DNA from 2 places in the Glycomyces sp. NPDC046736 genome. Region 1 is predicted to be linked to the other one. Evidence: riboswitches for the same ligand, from Rfam matches in the RefSeq annotation. Region 1 holds a riboswitch; the other holds the start of a gene.
What was found. A riboswitch is a leader RNA that binds a small molecule or an ion and turns the genes downstream of it on or off. The one in region 1 is predicted to bind thiamine pyrophosphate.

Region 1 (7,199 bases):
CCTCGGCGATGGCCTCGGCGATCTGGTCCCAGTCCTCGGGGTTGGCCGAGTTGATCGTGCGGGCGCGCACCCCGGCGCGCTGGGCCGCCTCGATCTGGTTGCGCATCAGAGCGAGCAGCGGCGAGACGATCACGGTGGGCCCGGCGCCGCGGCGGCGCAGTAGCGAGGTCGCGGTGAAGTACACCGCGGACTTGCCGAACCCGGTGCGCTGCACCAGGAGCACCCGCCTGCCGTCCTCGCCGCCCGAGCACAGCGCCTCGATCGCGCGCCACTGGTCCTCGCGCAGTCTGGCGTGTTCCCCGGCGAGGGCGCGCAGCAGCGCCTCCGCCTCGTCCCTGAGCGTGTCCGTGCCGATTCCTGCCATGCCCCGTTTCTACCCCATGGGTGCGTCAAGCCCTTGAACGGCGGCAGCGAGTCCGACTAGGCTCGGGCCGATGGACATCGAGGCACCGATCGACATTCCGTGGAAGTCCGGCGCGTGGACGGCGCTGCCGGTCTCGGCCGAAGAGACCGACGACGGGCACCTCCTGGTCACCGCCGTCGAAGGCTCGGACGCGTGGCGGCACACCGGCTACGGGTTCGTCCACGACGACGAGCACGCGCTCCTGGAGGCCTGGGACGGCACGCGCGCGGTCGAGGTGAGCTTCATCGCCGGGTACGACCGGCAGTTCGACCAGGCCGGGATCATGATCCGCGCCGACGCCGAGCATTGGATCAAGACCGGCGTCGAGTACGCCGACGGCGCGCTCCAGATCGGGGCCGTGGTCACCGACGTGAAGTCCGACTGGTCCACCGCGCCGGTCCCCGAGTGGGCCGGACTCGAAGTCACCGTCCGGGCCACGCGCCTGAGGGACGCGGTCGCAGTCCGCGCCCGCGCGGGGGAGGAGCCGTGGCGGCTGGTGCGCCTCGCGCCGCTCGACCCCGAGGCCGAGGTCCAGGCCGGCCCGTACTGCTGCGCGCCGTCGCGGCCCGGGCTGGCGGTCGAGTTCACGTCCTGGAAGCACACCGCCCCGGACGCCGACCTGCACTGAGACCGGTCAGGCCTCGTCCTGTTCGAGCTCGTTCGCCAAGAGCTTCAAGTCGTACACCGACATCCGCTGCGACCGGTCCGCGCGGCCCTTCGCGGACACCGTCACGCCGTCCTCACGCAAAAGCTCCGGCACGTCCCGTCCGCTGCGCCCGTCCGACCAGCGGAAACCCTCAGAGACCGTGCCGCCCGCGGTGAGCACCCGATAGGCCCGCTGCACATCGCCGTCCTTCATGAACGCGCCCACCTGCCGCGGTCCCGTCCCGATCAGCTCCGCCAGGTCCCCGTACGAGGTCCAGGTCCCCTCCGGCAGCGCCGCCACGACCCGCCGCACCAGATCCCAATCCGCTTCAGTGGTCATCCCGGCAATCTACGGCCCGCCGCGCGGGCCGTCACCGCGAGGCCGCGCACACGCTACCGGCGCACCGCGTGGTGTTAACGTCGAAGCTGACAGGGGAGCCGATTGGCTGAGAGTGCGGAACCGACCGCAGACCCTCACACCTGATCCGGGTAATACCGGCGTAGGAAGTCGTTCGTCGACCGCTGTCGCGTCGTGTCCCTTTTTCCACGAAAGGCATGCCCATGCCCGACAGCACCGCCCTCGCCGCCCCCGGCCGCTGGCGCACCGTCGACATCCTCACCTGCGCCGTCCTCGCCGTCGCCTTCGGCGTCGTGTTCTGGGCCTGGGGGTTCGTCTGGGCCGGACTCGAACCGGCCCTCCTGTTCTACCCGCCCCTGAAGTCGGTCCTCAACGGCGTGTGGCTCATCCCCGCCGTGCTCGCCCCGCTCATCGTCCGCCGCGCCGGAGCCGGACTCTTCACCGAAGGCCTCGCCGCCACCGTCTCGGCGCTCCTCGGCGCGTACTGGGGCGTCGCCGTGATCTACCAGGGCCTCCTCCAGGGCCTCGGCGGCGAACTCGCGTTCGCCGCCACCCGCTACCGCCGCTGGAACACCGCGGTCGCGCTCCTCGGCGGCGCGCTCTCGGCCGTCGCCCTCGCGCTCTTCGACTTGCGCAACTCCTACCCCGACACCGGGCTGTGGGAGTTCAAGGTCCCCTACTTCGTGCTCGCCCTCCTCTCCGGCGCGCTCGTCGCCGGTCTCGGCTCCAAGGCCCTCGTCAAGGCCATGGCCCCCACCGGGGTCCTCGACCGGTTCCCCGCCGGGCGCGAACGGGCCCGGATCTGACCGATGATCCCGGTCGAGTTCCGCGGCTTCGCCTGGCGCCACGCCGGGCGAAGGGCCAAGGCCGTCTCGGACGTCGACCTGCGCGTCGAGCCCGGCGAGCGGGTGCTCCTGCTCGGCCCCTCGGGGTCGGGCAAGTCCACCCTGCTCGCCGCGCTCGCCGGGCTCCTCACCGGCGACTCCGGTGAACAGGACGGCGAAGTCCTCCTCGACGGCAAGCCCGCCGCCGACCAGCGCGAACGCGTCGGCATCCTGTTCCAAGACCCCGAGACGCAGCTCGTCATGGCCCGCAGCGGCGACGACGTGGCCTTCGGCCTGGAGAACCAGGCCGTCCCGGCCGGTCGAATCTGGCCCGCCGTGCACCGCGCCCTCGACTCGGTCCGCTTCCCCTACGGGCCCGAACGCGACACGCACGCCCTCTCCGGCGGCGAGCAGCAGCGCCTCGCCCTCGCGGGGGTGCTGGCCCGCAGGCCCGACCTGATCCTCCTCGACGAACCCACCGCGAACCTCGACCCCGAAGGCGCGCAGCACATCCGCGACGCGCTCCGGTCGGCGCTGGCCGACACCGAAGCCACCATGATCGTCGTCGAGCACCGCGTGGCCGACATCCTCAACCTCGTCGACCGCGTGATCGCCCTCGGCCCCGGCGGCGCGCTCCTGGCCGACGGGCCCGCCGCGAAAGTCCTCGCCGAGCACGGCGAGACCCTTGCGGCCCAAGGCGTCTGGGTCCCGGGCGCACCGCTGCCGACCCGGCCCGCCCGCGCGGCGGGCGACCTCGCCCTCAGCGCCCACGACCTGGCACTGGTCCACCCCGGAGCCGACCGGCCCGCGCTCGACGGCGTCTCCTTCGAACTGCGCCAAGGCGAACTGCTCGCCGTCACCGGCCCCAACGGCTCGGGGAAGTCCACGCTCGCGCTCCTGGCGGGCGGCCTCGAACGACCCACCCGCGGCCGGGCCGCGGTCCCCGGCGAATCGCGCCCGCTCCACAAGCTCCCCGCGCGCCGCCTCGCCGCGCGCGTCGGCACGGTCTTCCAAGACCCCGAGCACCAGTTCGTGACCGCCACCGTGAGCGACGAACTCGCCTTCGGCCCCCGTCAGGCCGGGTGGCCCAAGGCCCGCATCGAGGCCCGAGTGGACGAACTCCTCGAACGACTCCGATTGGCACCCTTGGCCCTCGCGAACCCCCACACGCTCTCCGGCGGCGAGGCCCGCAGGCTCTCGGTCGCCGGAGCCCTCGCGGCCGCCCCGGGCGTGCTCCTGCTGGACGAACCCACCTTCGGCCAAGACCGCCGCACCTGGGGCGAACTCGTCGACCTCACCGCCGACATCCGCGACGAGGGCACCGCCCTCCTCGCGGTCACCCACGACCGCGACTTCGCGGCAGCACTGGCCACCCGCGAACTCGTCCTCGATCAGGGCAGAGTGTCGAAGGAGGTCCGTCGATGACGCACCGACCTCGACACGGCCGACCCGGATCGCTGGCCACCCGTGAACTCACCTCCGACCGAACACCGCGCGACCGGACCAGCGCAGGCCCAACGTCCGCACTGGCCAGGTCGCCTCGCCCGCGCTTCACCCCTGCCGGCCCGGGGGCCCCATGCTGACCATCGCTCCCGTGTGCGCGCCCGAGGCGCCGATCGCCCGCGTCAATCCCGTCGCGAAGCTTGGCGCCGTCGTCGCCCTGTCGACCACCGCGCTCATCGCCTCCGACTGGCTCACCCCGCTGCTGCTCCTAGCCGCACTCCTCCTGGTGCTGCCGTTCACCGGCATCCGGCCCGGGCCGCTGGTTCGGCGGCTTCGGTTGCTCTGGTTCGCCGCCGGGACCGTCGTCATCGTCAATGCCGTGTTCGCCGCCGAACAGACCGGGCGCCTCCTCTTCTCGCTCGGGCCCGTCGAGATCAGTACCGGTGCGCTGCTCGACGCGACCGCGATCGGGTTGCGCGTGTGCGTCGCCGCCACCGCCGGGGTCCTCGTCTTCGCCACCACCGATCCGACCGACCTCGCCGACGCCCTCACCCAGCAGCTCAAAGCCCCCGCCCGCTTCACCATCGGCGCCCTCGCCGCGCTGCGGCTGCTGCCGATCCTCGCCGCCGAATGGCGGCAGATCACCACCGCCCGCCGCGCCCGCGGGCTCGAAGGCGGCGCCAATCCGCTGCGGCGCCTGCGCCTGTTCACCTCGACCATGTTCACGCTGCTCGTCGGCGCGATCCGCCGCGCCGGGCGCCTCGCGGCAGCCATGGACGCCCGCGGATTCGACTCCGAGATCCCGCGCACCCACGCCCGCGAGCAGCGCATGCACCCCGCCGACTGGGCCGTCGTCGCCGCCGCGCTCGCCGTGTGCGCCGCGGCCGTCGCCCTCAGCCTCGCCCAAGGGACCTTCACCGCGCTCTGAGCCGATTTCCCCCGAAACGCTCGCGAGCCCGCTACCCGTTCTACGGTGAGCAGATGCGACTGACCAAGTACGGCCACGCCTGCGTCCGCATCGAGACCGACCAAGGAGCCATCGTCATCGACCCGGGCGTGTTCTCCGACCCGGCCGCGCTCGACGGCGCCGACGCCGTGTTCGTCACCCACCAGCACCCCGACCACTGCAACGACCCCGAACTGCGGCTCCTCCTCGAAGAACGCCCCGAGGCCCGCATCTACGGACCCGAAGCGATCACCGCCGTCCTCGGCGACCTCCCGTTCACGGCCGTCTCCGGCGGCGACACCGTCCCCGCCGCGGGCACCGAGGTGAAGGCCATCGGCCGCCACCACGCCGTGATCCACCCCGACCTGCCGACCATCGCCAACACCGGCTACCTCGTGGACGGCGTGTTCCACCCAGGCGACTCGCTCACCGTCCCCGACACGCCCGTGCGCACCCTGCTCCTGCCGATCGCCGCGCCGTGGCTGAAACTCGCCGAGGCCATCGACTACGCCCGCGCCGTCGACGCCGAGACCGTCCACCCCATCCACGACGCCATCCTCAGCCCCGAAGGCATCACCATCACCGACCGCTTCCTCGGCCAGATCCTCGGCGACCGCTACCAGCGCATCGAGAACGGCCACACCGCGACCATCTGAATCGCAAGCGCGACAACGCGAACGCCCCGGACCACGCGGTCCGGGGCGTTCACGCGCTCACGCAGAGCGCTCACGGGTCCTGGTTTCCAACAGCTCCCATGCGAGTCAGGACCGGCCCAGCGCGGCCTCGTCCTCCTCCTCGACCGCGGGAAGCGCGAACTGCGCCTCGTACAGGCGCGCGTACGCGCCCCCCGCGGTCAGCAGCTCCTCGTGCGGGCCCTGCTCGACCACCCGGCCGTGCTCCATCACCACGATCCGGTCGGCGTCGCGGATCGTGGAGAGCCGGTGGGCGATCACGAAACTCGTACGCCCCTGCCGCAGCGCCACCATGCCCTGCTGCACCAGCATCTCGGTGCGGGTGTCGACCGAACTCGTGGCCTCGTCGAGGATCAGGATCGACGGGTCGATGAGGAACGCCCGCGCGATCGTGACCAACTGCCGCTCGCCCGCGCTCAAGCTCCCCTCCTCCGCCCCGACCACCGTGTCGTAGCCGTCAGGCAGCGTGCGGATGAAATGGTCGGCGTGCGCGGCCGAAGCCGCCGCCACGACCTCCTCCCGAGTGGCCTCCGGCCTGCCGTACGCGATGTTCTCCGCGATCGTGCCGTCGAACAGCCACGTGTCCTGGAGGACCATCCCGATGCGCCTGCGCAGCCGCTCGCGTTCCACCGTGGACACGTCGACCCCGTCCACCGTGATCCGCCCCGCGTCAAGGTCGTAGAAGCGCATCAGCAGGTTCACCAGGGTGGTCTTGCCCGCGCCCGTGGGACCCACGATCGCCACCGTCCGGCCCGGCTCGGCCTCCAACCAAAGGTGCTCGATCAGCGGCTCGTCGGGCAGGTACCGGAACGACACGTCCTCGAACGCCACCCGGCCCTCGACCGACGCCAGCGCGCCCTCGGGCGCGACCGGCTCGGGCGACTGCTCCTCGGCGTCGAGGAACTCGAACACCCGCTCACCCGAGGCCACCGCCGACTGCACCTGCCCGAACAGGGCCGCCAGCATGTTCAACGGGTTCGAGAACTGCCCGGTGTACTGGATGAACGCCTGGATCTGCCCGAAGGTGAGCACCGCCGCCGCGACCTGGAGCCCGCCCACGACCGCCACCATCACGTACGTGACCGAACCGAGGAACGCCATGGCCGGGCCCAGCAGCCCCGCCACCCACTGCGCCCGCACGGAGTTTGCGTACAGCTCCTCGTTGTGCCCCTTGAACGTGGCCGCGCCCTGCGCCTGGCGCCCGAACAGCGTCACCAGCTGGTGTCCGGTGATCATCTCCTCGACGTGCCCGTTGAGCTTCCCGGTGGTGGCCCACTGCTGCTTGAACCGCGGCTGGCTGCGCTTGCCGATCAACCGGGTCGCCACCACCGTCAGCGGCATGAGCACCAGCACCACCAGCGTCAGCAGCGGCGAGATCGTGAGCATCATGATCGGCACACCGATCAGGAACATCACCCCCTGCACCACCCGCTGGGTCACCTGGCCCACCGTCTGCGTCAGGTTGTCGATGTCGTTGGTGACCCGCGACAGCACCTCGCCCCGCGAACGGGAGTCGAAGTAGCCCAGCGGCAGCGCCGCCAACTTCCGGTCGGCCTCGGCCCGCAGGTCGTACGCCATGCTCTGCGCCAGCTTCGCGATCGTGCGCCCGTTGTGGACCGTGATCGCGAACGTCACCAGCGCCACCCCCACGGCCAGAGCGAGCATCCGCCCCAGCGCCGCGAAGTCCAGCCCGCCCGCCGAAGCACCCTCGATGACCAGGTCGGTGGCCCGGCCCAGCACCGTGGGGATCGCCAGCATCCCGAGCACCATGAGCACCCCGAAGCCGATCACCGACGCCAGCCGCACCGGCTCCTGCCGCAGCAGCCGCACGATCCGGCGCAGCGTGCCCTTGAAGTCGTTCGCCTTCGTCATGGCCGGCATGCCCGGC
Region 2 (7,199 bases), on a different contig from region 1:
GGGTCTCGGTGGCGGGAGCGATCATGCCCGCGGCGACGCGCGACGCGCCTGAGCCGGGCGCGGGGTCGTGCACGACGACCGCGGCCCCGGCGTGGGCGGCTCGCCACGCGATGGCGAGCCCGATGGACCCGGCCCCGATGACGGCGACGCGGGTCATCGGCCCTCACCCGCATGTCGGTGGCCGATGGCGGCGTCGGTCGGTGCGGCGGGCGGTTGCGGTGGGTGCGATGCAGCGGGGCGGTCGAGCGTTGCGGATTCAGCGCCGGTCTCGGTGGTGGATTCGGGCCGGAGCGCGGTCGAGGCCGACGCTGCGTCGCCGGGATCGGTGTCGCCTTGGGGCGCAAGCGGTTGCGTGTGGGAGGGCTCGGTGGGCCGATCGAGTGCTGCGCGGTCGGTGGTGACGGCGGCGGCGGTCGATTCGCACCGGAGCGCGGTCGGGGCCGACGCTGCGTCGCCGGGATCGGTGTCGCCTTGGGGCGCAAGCGGTTGCGTGTGGGAGGGATCGGTGGGCCGATCGAGTGCTGCGCGGTCGGTGGTGACGGCGGCGGCGGCGGCGGCGGTCGATTCGCGCCGGAGCGTGGTCGGGGTCGAAGTCGGGTTGCTGGGTTCAGTGTCGGCCTGAGGTGCAGGCGATTGCGCGGGGTTCGGCGCGGCCGGGTTGGGGCGGGCCGGGGTGCGCGTGACAGTGCGGCGGGGACCGGTGCGGAACTTCGGGGTTTCGTCCAGTGCCGCGAGGAGTTCGGCCGTTGCGGCTGCTGGGTCCTCGGCGGCCGCTATCGCTCCGACCACCGCTACGCCGTGGGCCCCGGCCGCGCGGCATTCGGCTGCTCGGGATGCGGTGATGCCGCCGATCGCGATCACCGGGAGGTCGACCGCGGCGCAGACCGCGGCGAGGCCTTCGAGGCCGATCGGTGCGGGGAGGCCGGTTTTCGTGGTGGTGGCCCAGACCGGGCCGACGCCGAGATAGGTGGCTCCGGCTCGGCGGGCGGCTCGGGCCGCCTCCGGTTCGCGGCAGGTGCCGCCGATGATCGCGCCGGGCGCGAGGATGCGGCGGGCGGCGTCGATCGGGAGGTCTCGGGCGCCGAGGTGGACGCCGTGCGCGCCGACGGCTTGGGCGACGTGGACGCGGTCGTTGACCAGGCAGGTCGCGCCGTACCGCTCGCAGAGCGCCATGAGTTCGGCGGCGAGGTCGTGGGCCTCGCGGTCGTCGTAATGGTCCTCGGGGCGGACCTGGATCAGCCGGGCCCCCGCCGCCAGCGCGGCCTCGGCGACCACGAGGGGGTCGCGGCGAGGGGCGGCGACCGGCGATGCGGGCGACGTTGCCGCGAGCGGGGCTCGGCCGGTCGAGGCGGCGGTCGACGGGTCGCGGCCGGGAGGCGTTCCCGTGATCGGTTCGCGGCCAAGGGAAGCGGCCGGGTCGCCGCCGCGCGAGTCGACCGTCCGGTCGAATGTCGCTTCCGTGAGTGCGGCAGGGCCGGGGAGAGCTTCTGGGTGGGGGTCGCGCCCCGACTGGGAGGTACCGAAGCCGCTGGGGCGGCGGGTGTCGGTGATGACGTGAAGTCGAGGCAGACTGAATGCGTGCATGGCTCCTTCTCCCTGCGCCAGCATGATCTGGATCAGGTTCGACGGTCGGGACTACCAAGTCCCCTCTCAGCCCGATGCATCGGACTCCCGTGGGCGTATTCGTTTCTGGCGGCCACGTTACGTCATCGCGGCGTTCCGTGACAAGTCGGTGTCAGCATCCGGACACTTCGGTCAGGGCGCGCGCCGCTGGCCCGCCTCGGCCCGGTGTTCGCCCATGCGCCTCAGACCCGTTGCGAGCGAATGCATTCCGAAGCCGAAGACCACCGCGCCCGGAACCAGGACGAGGAACATCGTGAGGTCGGCCCTGTCGCGTTGCTCTCCGGGGGTGGCCTCGCCCCTGGCGACCCCGTTGACGACCACGACGCACCGCACTTCCTCACTGGGCGTGCAGATCTCGGTGTTCGCCCGCATCCCGATCGCGACCAGCATCGTGATGAGCCCGGCCAGTACGGCCGCCGCGCCCGCGATCGCCCGGCCCGAGCCGATGCGCCGCGCCTCGCGGACCTCCTCGGGCGGCGGGGCGGCCAGTTCGCGCAGTTCGACGATGAGGTCGCCGCGGCCGTCGGGGCCGGGCATGCCCTCGCCGGTCAGGCGCAGTTCGGCGCCGTCGGCGGTGCCCGCCGGGACGCGGAGTTCGGCCTCGCCGCCGAGCGTCTCGATGTCGAGGATGTCGCCGTCTTCGAGCACTTCGGGTTCGACGTCGAGCACCGTGTGCAGGTCGGCGCCGTCGCGGGTGAAGACGGGGTGCGGGGTCTCGCGCACGATCGCGATCACGCCGTCGGCGCCTTCGGCGGGGAGCATCACCGTGTCGCCGTCGGCCAGGCCGGGCTTGATCCGCACCGTGACGTCGCGTTCGACGACCATCGAGCCCGACCCGTCGCAGTAGTTGCACCACTGCCCGTCCTCGCGGCCCGAGCCCTCGCAGTTGACGCAGGGGCCCGGCGCGGCCACGTTCACGGTCGCCTTGCCGCCGTAAGCGATCTGGGTGAGCGTCAGGGGCAGGTCGACGGCGCCGCTGGGAGCCTCGTCACGGGGCATGGGGTCCTCCGGGGTCGCTCGGGAGCCACCCCATCGTAGGCCAGACCCCCGACGCTACTGCTCCGAGCGGTCCACGCGCAGGACCCGGTAGCCGTTCGCGCTGGCGTGCTTGTCGACGGTCCAGCCGCGCTCGGCCAGCCAGCGCGCCAGGGAGTCGGCGCCGAGGTGCTTGGAGACGACGAGCCAGGCCACGCCCTCGTCGCTGAGGCGCGGGAGCCAGGTGGCGAGGAGTTCGTGGAGGGCGGGCTTGCCGATCTTGATGGGCGGGTTGGACCAGATCTCGTCGAAGCGGACCTCGGCGGGGACCTCCTCGGGGACGGCGACGTGCACGGTCCCGGGGACCTTCTCGGTGTTGCGGCGGGTCAGGTCGAGGGCGCGGCGGTTGACGTCGACGGCCCAGACCTCGGCGTCGGCGCGCTGGGCCAGGACGGTGCTGATGGGGCCGTAGCCGCAGCCCAGGTCGAGGAAGGTGCCGGGCGTGTCGGGAGGGACGACCTTGTTGAGGAGCACGCTCGTGCCGGGGTCGAGGCGGCTGCCGGAGAAGACGCCTGTGGAGGTCGTCAGCTCGTGGGTGACGCCGTCGAGGGTGAACTCGATGGTCCGCTCGCGGTCGTCCACGGCGGGCTGCTCGCTGAAATAGTGCTCCGGCTGCTCAGACACGCCCCCATTGTCGCGCGTCGCGCCCGGGCGGGGCGGCCGGACCGGCGCGGAGAGACGCACGCGTCTTCACCCGCGAAGATGAAGTTCGCTCATCGCGGTCCTTCTCCCGAGGGAACCTTTCCGGGTTTCACCCCGCCGCGGGTCTAAGCTGCGAGCTATGGCACATGGCCCGTCTCCCTTCGGCGTTCCCCAGCAGACGCAGGGGCGCCGAGAACCGACCGATCCGGGATACGACTGGGCGGAGTACGACGAGCGCGCGCAATCGGGCGCGCCCACCGTCCGGCTCAGCCCCGAGGAACTGCCGCCTTCCGTGATCGACCGCGGCGCGGAGGAGGACATGGAGGCGCACCTGGAGCACATCCACGCGTCCCGTCCGCTCCGCCGCGCCGCCCAGCGCGCCCGCCGCCGCACCCGCTGGTGGCTGGTGGCGCTCGCCGTGGTCTCCGCGCTCGCGGTGGCCGCGGCCTGCGCGGCCGGGGCGTTCATCGTGCTGCGCGAGGGCGAGTCCGATCCGTCTGCGCAGCAGACCGGCGACGCTCAAGCATCGTCCCCTGTGGAGTCGGGTTCGGACGCTCCGGAGGTGGTGGACCCAATCGCCGCGAGGGAGACCGACGCCGCGCCGATCACCGTCGAGGAGCTGTTCGCCGCCGCCTCGTTCACTCCGGCCGGGGCCGCGGGCGCGTACGAGGTGCTCGAAGCCGAGGAGCTGACCGACTGCGCCGCAGCGGGACTGGACGAACTCGCCGAGCTGCTCGGCGACGCCGACTGCACGCAGACCGTGCGCGCGACCGTGGTCAATCCCGACGGGGAGTACGCCGCCACGGCGGGCGTGCTCAACCTCGCCGACGCCGAAGAGGCCGAGGCGCTGCGGGAGGCGATCGACGCCGGGCTCGAAGGCGGCTTCGCGGCGCTGCGCACCGACGGCGCGGCCGAGGAGCTGGGCCGCGCGGCGACCATGGTCGGCTACAACACCTACGGGCACTACCTGATGTACGTGGTCATCGGGCGCACCGACGGCGAGGCCATCGAGAGCGCCGACGACCCGGTGCGCACCATCGTGGGCGACCTGGTCGACGTGTGGTTCGTGGACCAGCTCAAGCCCCGGCGCGACGTGCAGTAGAAGCGGTAACGTGGTCGCTCACCGAACCGGGAGGCCAGCATGAGCACCGCACCCGACCCGTGGGCGATCGCCGAAGCGCTGCGGCAGTGGGCGAGTGACACCGACTGGGTGGACTGGGTCGAGCTCGGCGGGTCGCTCGGGCGCGGCGGCGGCGACGCGCTCTCCGATGTGGACGCCGGGATCGGGGTCGACGACCCGGCCGGGCGACTGGCCGCCGCGCGGGAGGCGGCCGAGGCGTTCGCGCCTGTGGCGGGCACGCTCGTCCAGGACCTCGGCGGCGTCGACCACCTCATGGTCGTGTACCGGGACGGCCGCCAACTCTCCCTTGTGGTCTTCGACCGGGAGCGGCGCGACGGGCTTCCGCCCGAGGCGACCGCGTTGGTGGACAAGTCGAACCGGCTCGCCACCGAGCTCGACCCCGAGCGGTGGGACGCAGGCGAGGCCACCGCCCGCGAATGGACCTTCCTGGCGTGGATCGCAATCGGCGACGCCGCCCGGCACGCACTGCGCGACCATCCTTGGCGCGCGCTCAAAGCACTCACCGACGCGCGCGACAACCTGTGGCGACTCCACGCCCGCACCCTCGGACTGCCGTTCCCCGCCTTCGGTGCCGTCACCGTGGAGAACGCCGACGCCGCCGCGCCGCCGGGCATGCGGGACACGCACCCGAAAGACCTGAGCCGCAAGGAGATCCACGGCTCGCTCGAAGCACTCGCCTCGCTCCTTGAGCCGCACACCGAAGACGACCTCGCGGCCGTGGCCGCCACCGTCGCTCACCGCATCGGCCGCCTCGCGGACTGAATAAAACGGGTATTCAGGGCCAACCAACCGATGTCGTATGTGTGAACAATCGTCCGCATCCCTTGCCATAACGGATGATCCCATGTTTACATCGATGAAGGCCGATAACCCTGATCCTCAGCGGCCACTCCCCCACGGCCGGCCACCCCCGGCTCCCATCAGTCTGCTCAGGAGCTGCACATGCGTCCCTGGACCCTCCCCGCCCGCCGCGCAGTGGCCGCCATCGCCGCCGCCGCGCTCGCGATCATCACCGTCCTCGCCGTCGACACCACTCCCGCGCAAGCGGTCCGGCCCCCCGGCATCCCCTCGACCTCGACCGCGCAGTCGGAACTCAACGGGCTCACCGTGGCCTCCGAATCGCACGGCGACAGCTACGACCGAAGCCTGTTCCCGCACTGGAGGTCCGTGAGCGGCTCCGGCGGCTGCACCGCGCGCCAGTACGTGCTCAAGCGCGACGGCAACAACGTCGTCACCTCCGACGGGTGCCAGCCGACCTCCGGGTCCTGGCAGTCCGACTTCGACAACGTGTGGACCACCACGGTCTCCAACGCCACCATCGACCATGTCGTGGCCCTTTCGGAAGCGTGGGCGTCGGGCGCCTGGTCCTGGAGCACCGCGCAGCGCCAGGCCTTCGCCAACGACATCAACTCACCGCAACTGTGGATCGCCACGAGCTCGGCCAACAGCTCCAAGGGTGACAAGGACCCGGCCGAGTGGATGCCGACCAACACCGCCGTGCGCTGCGACTACGTCAAAGCGTGGATCCACGTCAAGTCGCTCTACAACCTGAGCGTCGACTCCGCCGAGAAGAGCGCGCTCCAGTCGCACCTCAACAGCTACTGCTAGACCCACCCCAGGGCTCGCTCGGAGGGCCGGGTGCGACACGCACCCGGCCCTCCGTCATCCACCGCGGAGCAAAGCTCGTCCTCAATGGTCAATCGGCGACCCGGCTGGACCAGTGCGCCGCGCCGTTCGGCGGGCCCGCGGCTTCGACGCCGCCGCGACCCGGCTCGTTCCACTTGGGCGACTGCGTGAGGTAGAAGAGGTAGCCCAGCGCCGGGCCCACGACCACCGCCGCGATCCCCACCGCGACCAGCAGGCCCTGCATCGTGGCCGGGGCCCCGGCCGCCTCGGCGATGTCGACCTGGTCGACCAGGACCCACGGGTACTGGCCCAGGCCCCACCCGGCCATCACCGCCGCGACCGCGACCACCGCCGTCAGCCGCGCCGGACCGAACCGCCTGCGCCACAACAGGACCAGCGTCGCGGCCCCGCCGAGAGCCGACAGGGCCATGACCGGCGCGGCCCGGCCCATCAGGCCCTCCCACAGCGTCGGCGCGTCGTGCTCGATCGGGATCAGCGCCGCGAAGACCACCGCGCCGGTCACCGCCCCGACCAGGAGCGAACGCGCCCGCAGCTGCGAGGCCAGGCGCGCCTGACCCCTGCGGGCCGCGTCGGCGGTCAGGAACGTCCCGGCCAAGAAAGCGCACGTGCCCACCGAGATCGCGCCGGTGAACAGCGAGGTCGGATTGAGCCACGACGACCACGGGTCGCCGTACCCGCCCGCGGGAACCCGGCCCGAGGCCAGCGCACCGGCGATCGTGCCCAGGAAGAACGGGGCCACCACCGACGAGGTCGCGAACACGATCCCGAACAGCCGCGCCTGCGCCAGCGTGGCGCTGTACTTGCGGAACGCGAAGCTCGCGCCCCGCAGCACGATCCCGATCAGCGCGAACACCAACGGCGCGTACAGGGTCGTCATCGCCGCCGCGAACGACTCGGGGAACCCGGTCCACCACATCACCAAGACGTAGATGAGCCACACGTGGTTGGCCTCCCACACCGGGCCGATGCTGGAGTCCACAAGGGTCCGCAACGGCGCGCCCTTCCGGGCCCCTCCGGCGGTCAGATCGTAGAAGCCCGAACCGAAGTCGGCCCCGCCGAGCACGGCGTAGCAGACCACCCCGGCGAACAGCGCCAGCGCGACGGCGAACTC

Region 2: it holds a riboswitch for thiamine pyrophosphate, as region 1 does, so the genes downstream of both, thiE (thiamine phosphate synthase) here and AB0B28_RS00915 (ECF transporter S component) in region 1, are expected to answer to the same signal.

Annotation. Positions count from the first base shown of each region.
Region 1 is NZ_JBEYYO010000001.1:198,894-206,092, forward strand. It holds gene AB0B28_RS00900 (DEAD/DEAH box helicase) at 1-364, opposite strand, end outside; gene AB0B28_RS00905 (DUF1349 domain-containing protein) at 435-1,031, shown strand; gene AB0B28_RS00910 (MGMT family protein) at 1,038-1,388, opposite strand; TPP riboswitch at 1,470-1,572, shown strand; gene AB0B28_RS00915 (ECF transporter S component) at 1,610-2,212, shown strand; gene AB0B28_RS00920 (ATP-binding cassette domain-containing protein) at 2,216-3,655, shown strand; gene AB0B28_RS00925 (energy-coupling factor transporter transmembrane component T) at 3,807-4,601, shown strand; gene AB0B28_RS00930 (MBL fold metallo-hydrolase) at 4,655-5,275, shown strand; gene AB0B28_RS00935 (ABC transporter ATP-binding protein) at 5,381-7,183, opposite strand.
Region 2 is NZ_JBEYYO010000007.1:1,771-8,969, reverse strand. It holds gene thiO (glycine oxidase ThiO) at 1-157, opposite strand, end outside; partial or broken gene thiE (thiamine phosphate synthase) at 724-1,275, opposite strand; TPP riboswitch at 1,575-1,685, opposite strand; gene AB0B28_RS09030 (DnaJ C-terminal domain-containing protein) at 1,756-2,622, opposite strand; gene AB0B28_RS09025 (methyltransferase) at 2,677-3,282, opposite strand; gene AB0B28_RS09020 (hypothetical protein) at 3,440-4,402, shown strand; gene AB0B28_RS09015 (hypothetical protein) at 4,442-5,203, shown strand; gene AB0B28_RS09010 (HNH endonuclease family protein) at 5,384-6,049, shown strand; gene AB0B28_RS09005 (cytochrome d ubiquinol oxidase subunit II) at 6,138-7,199, opposite strand, start outside.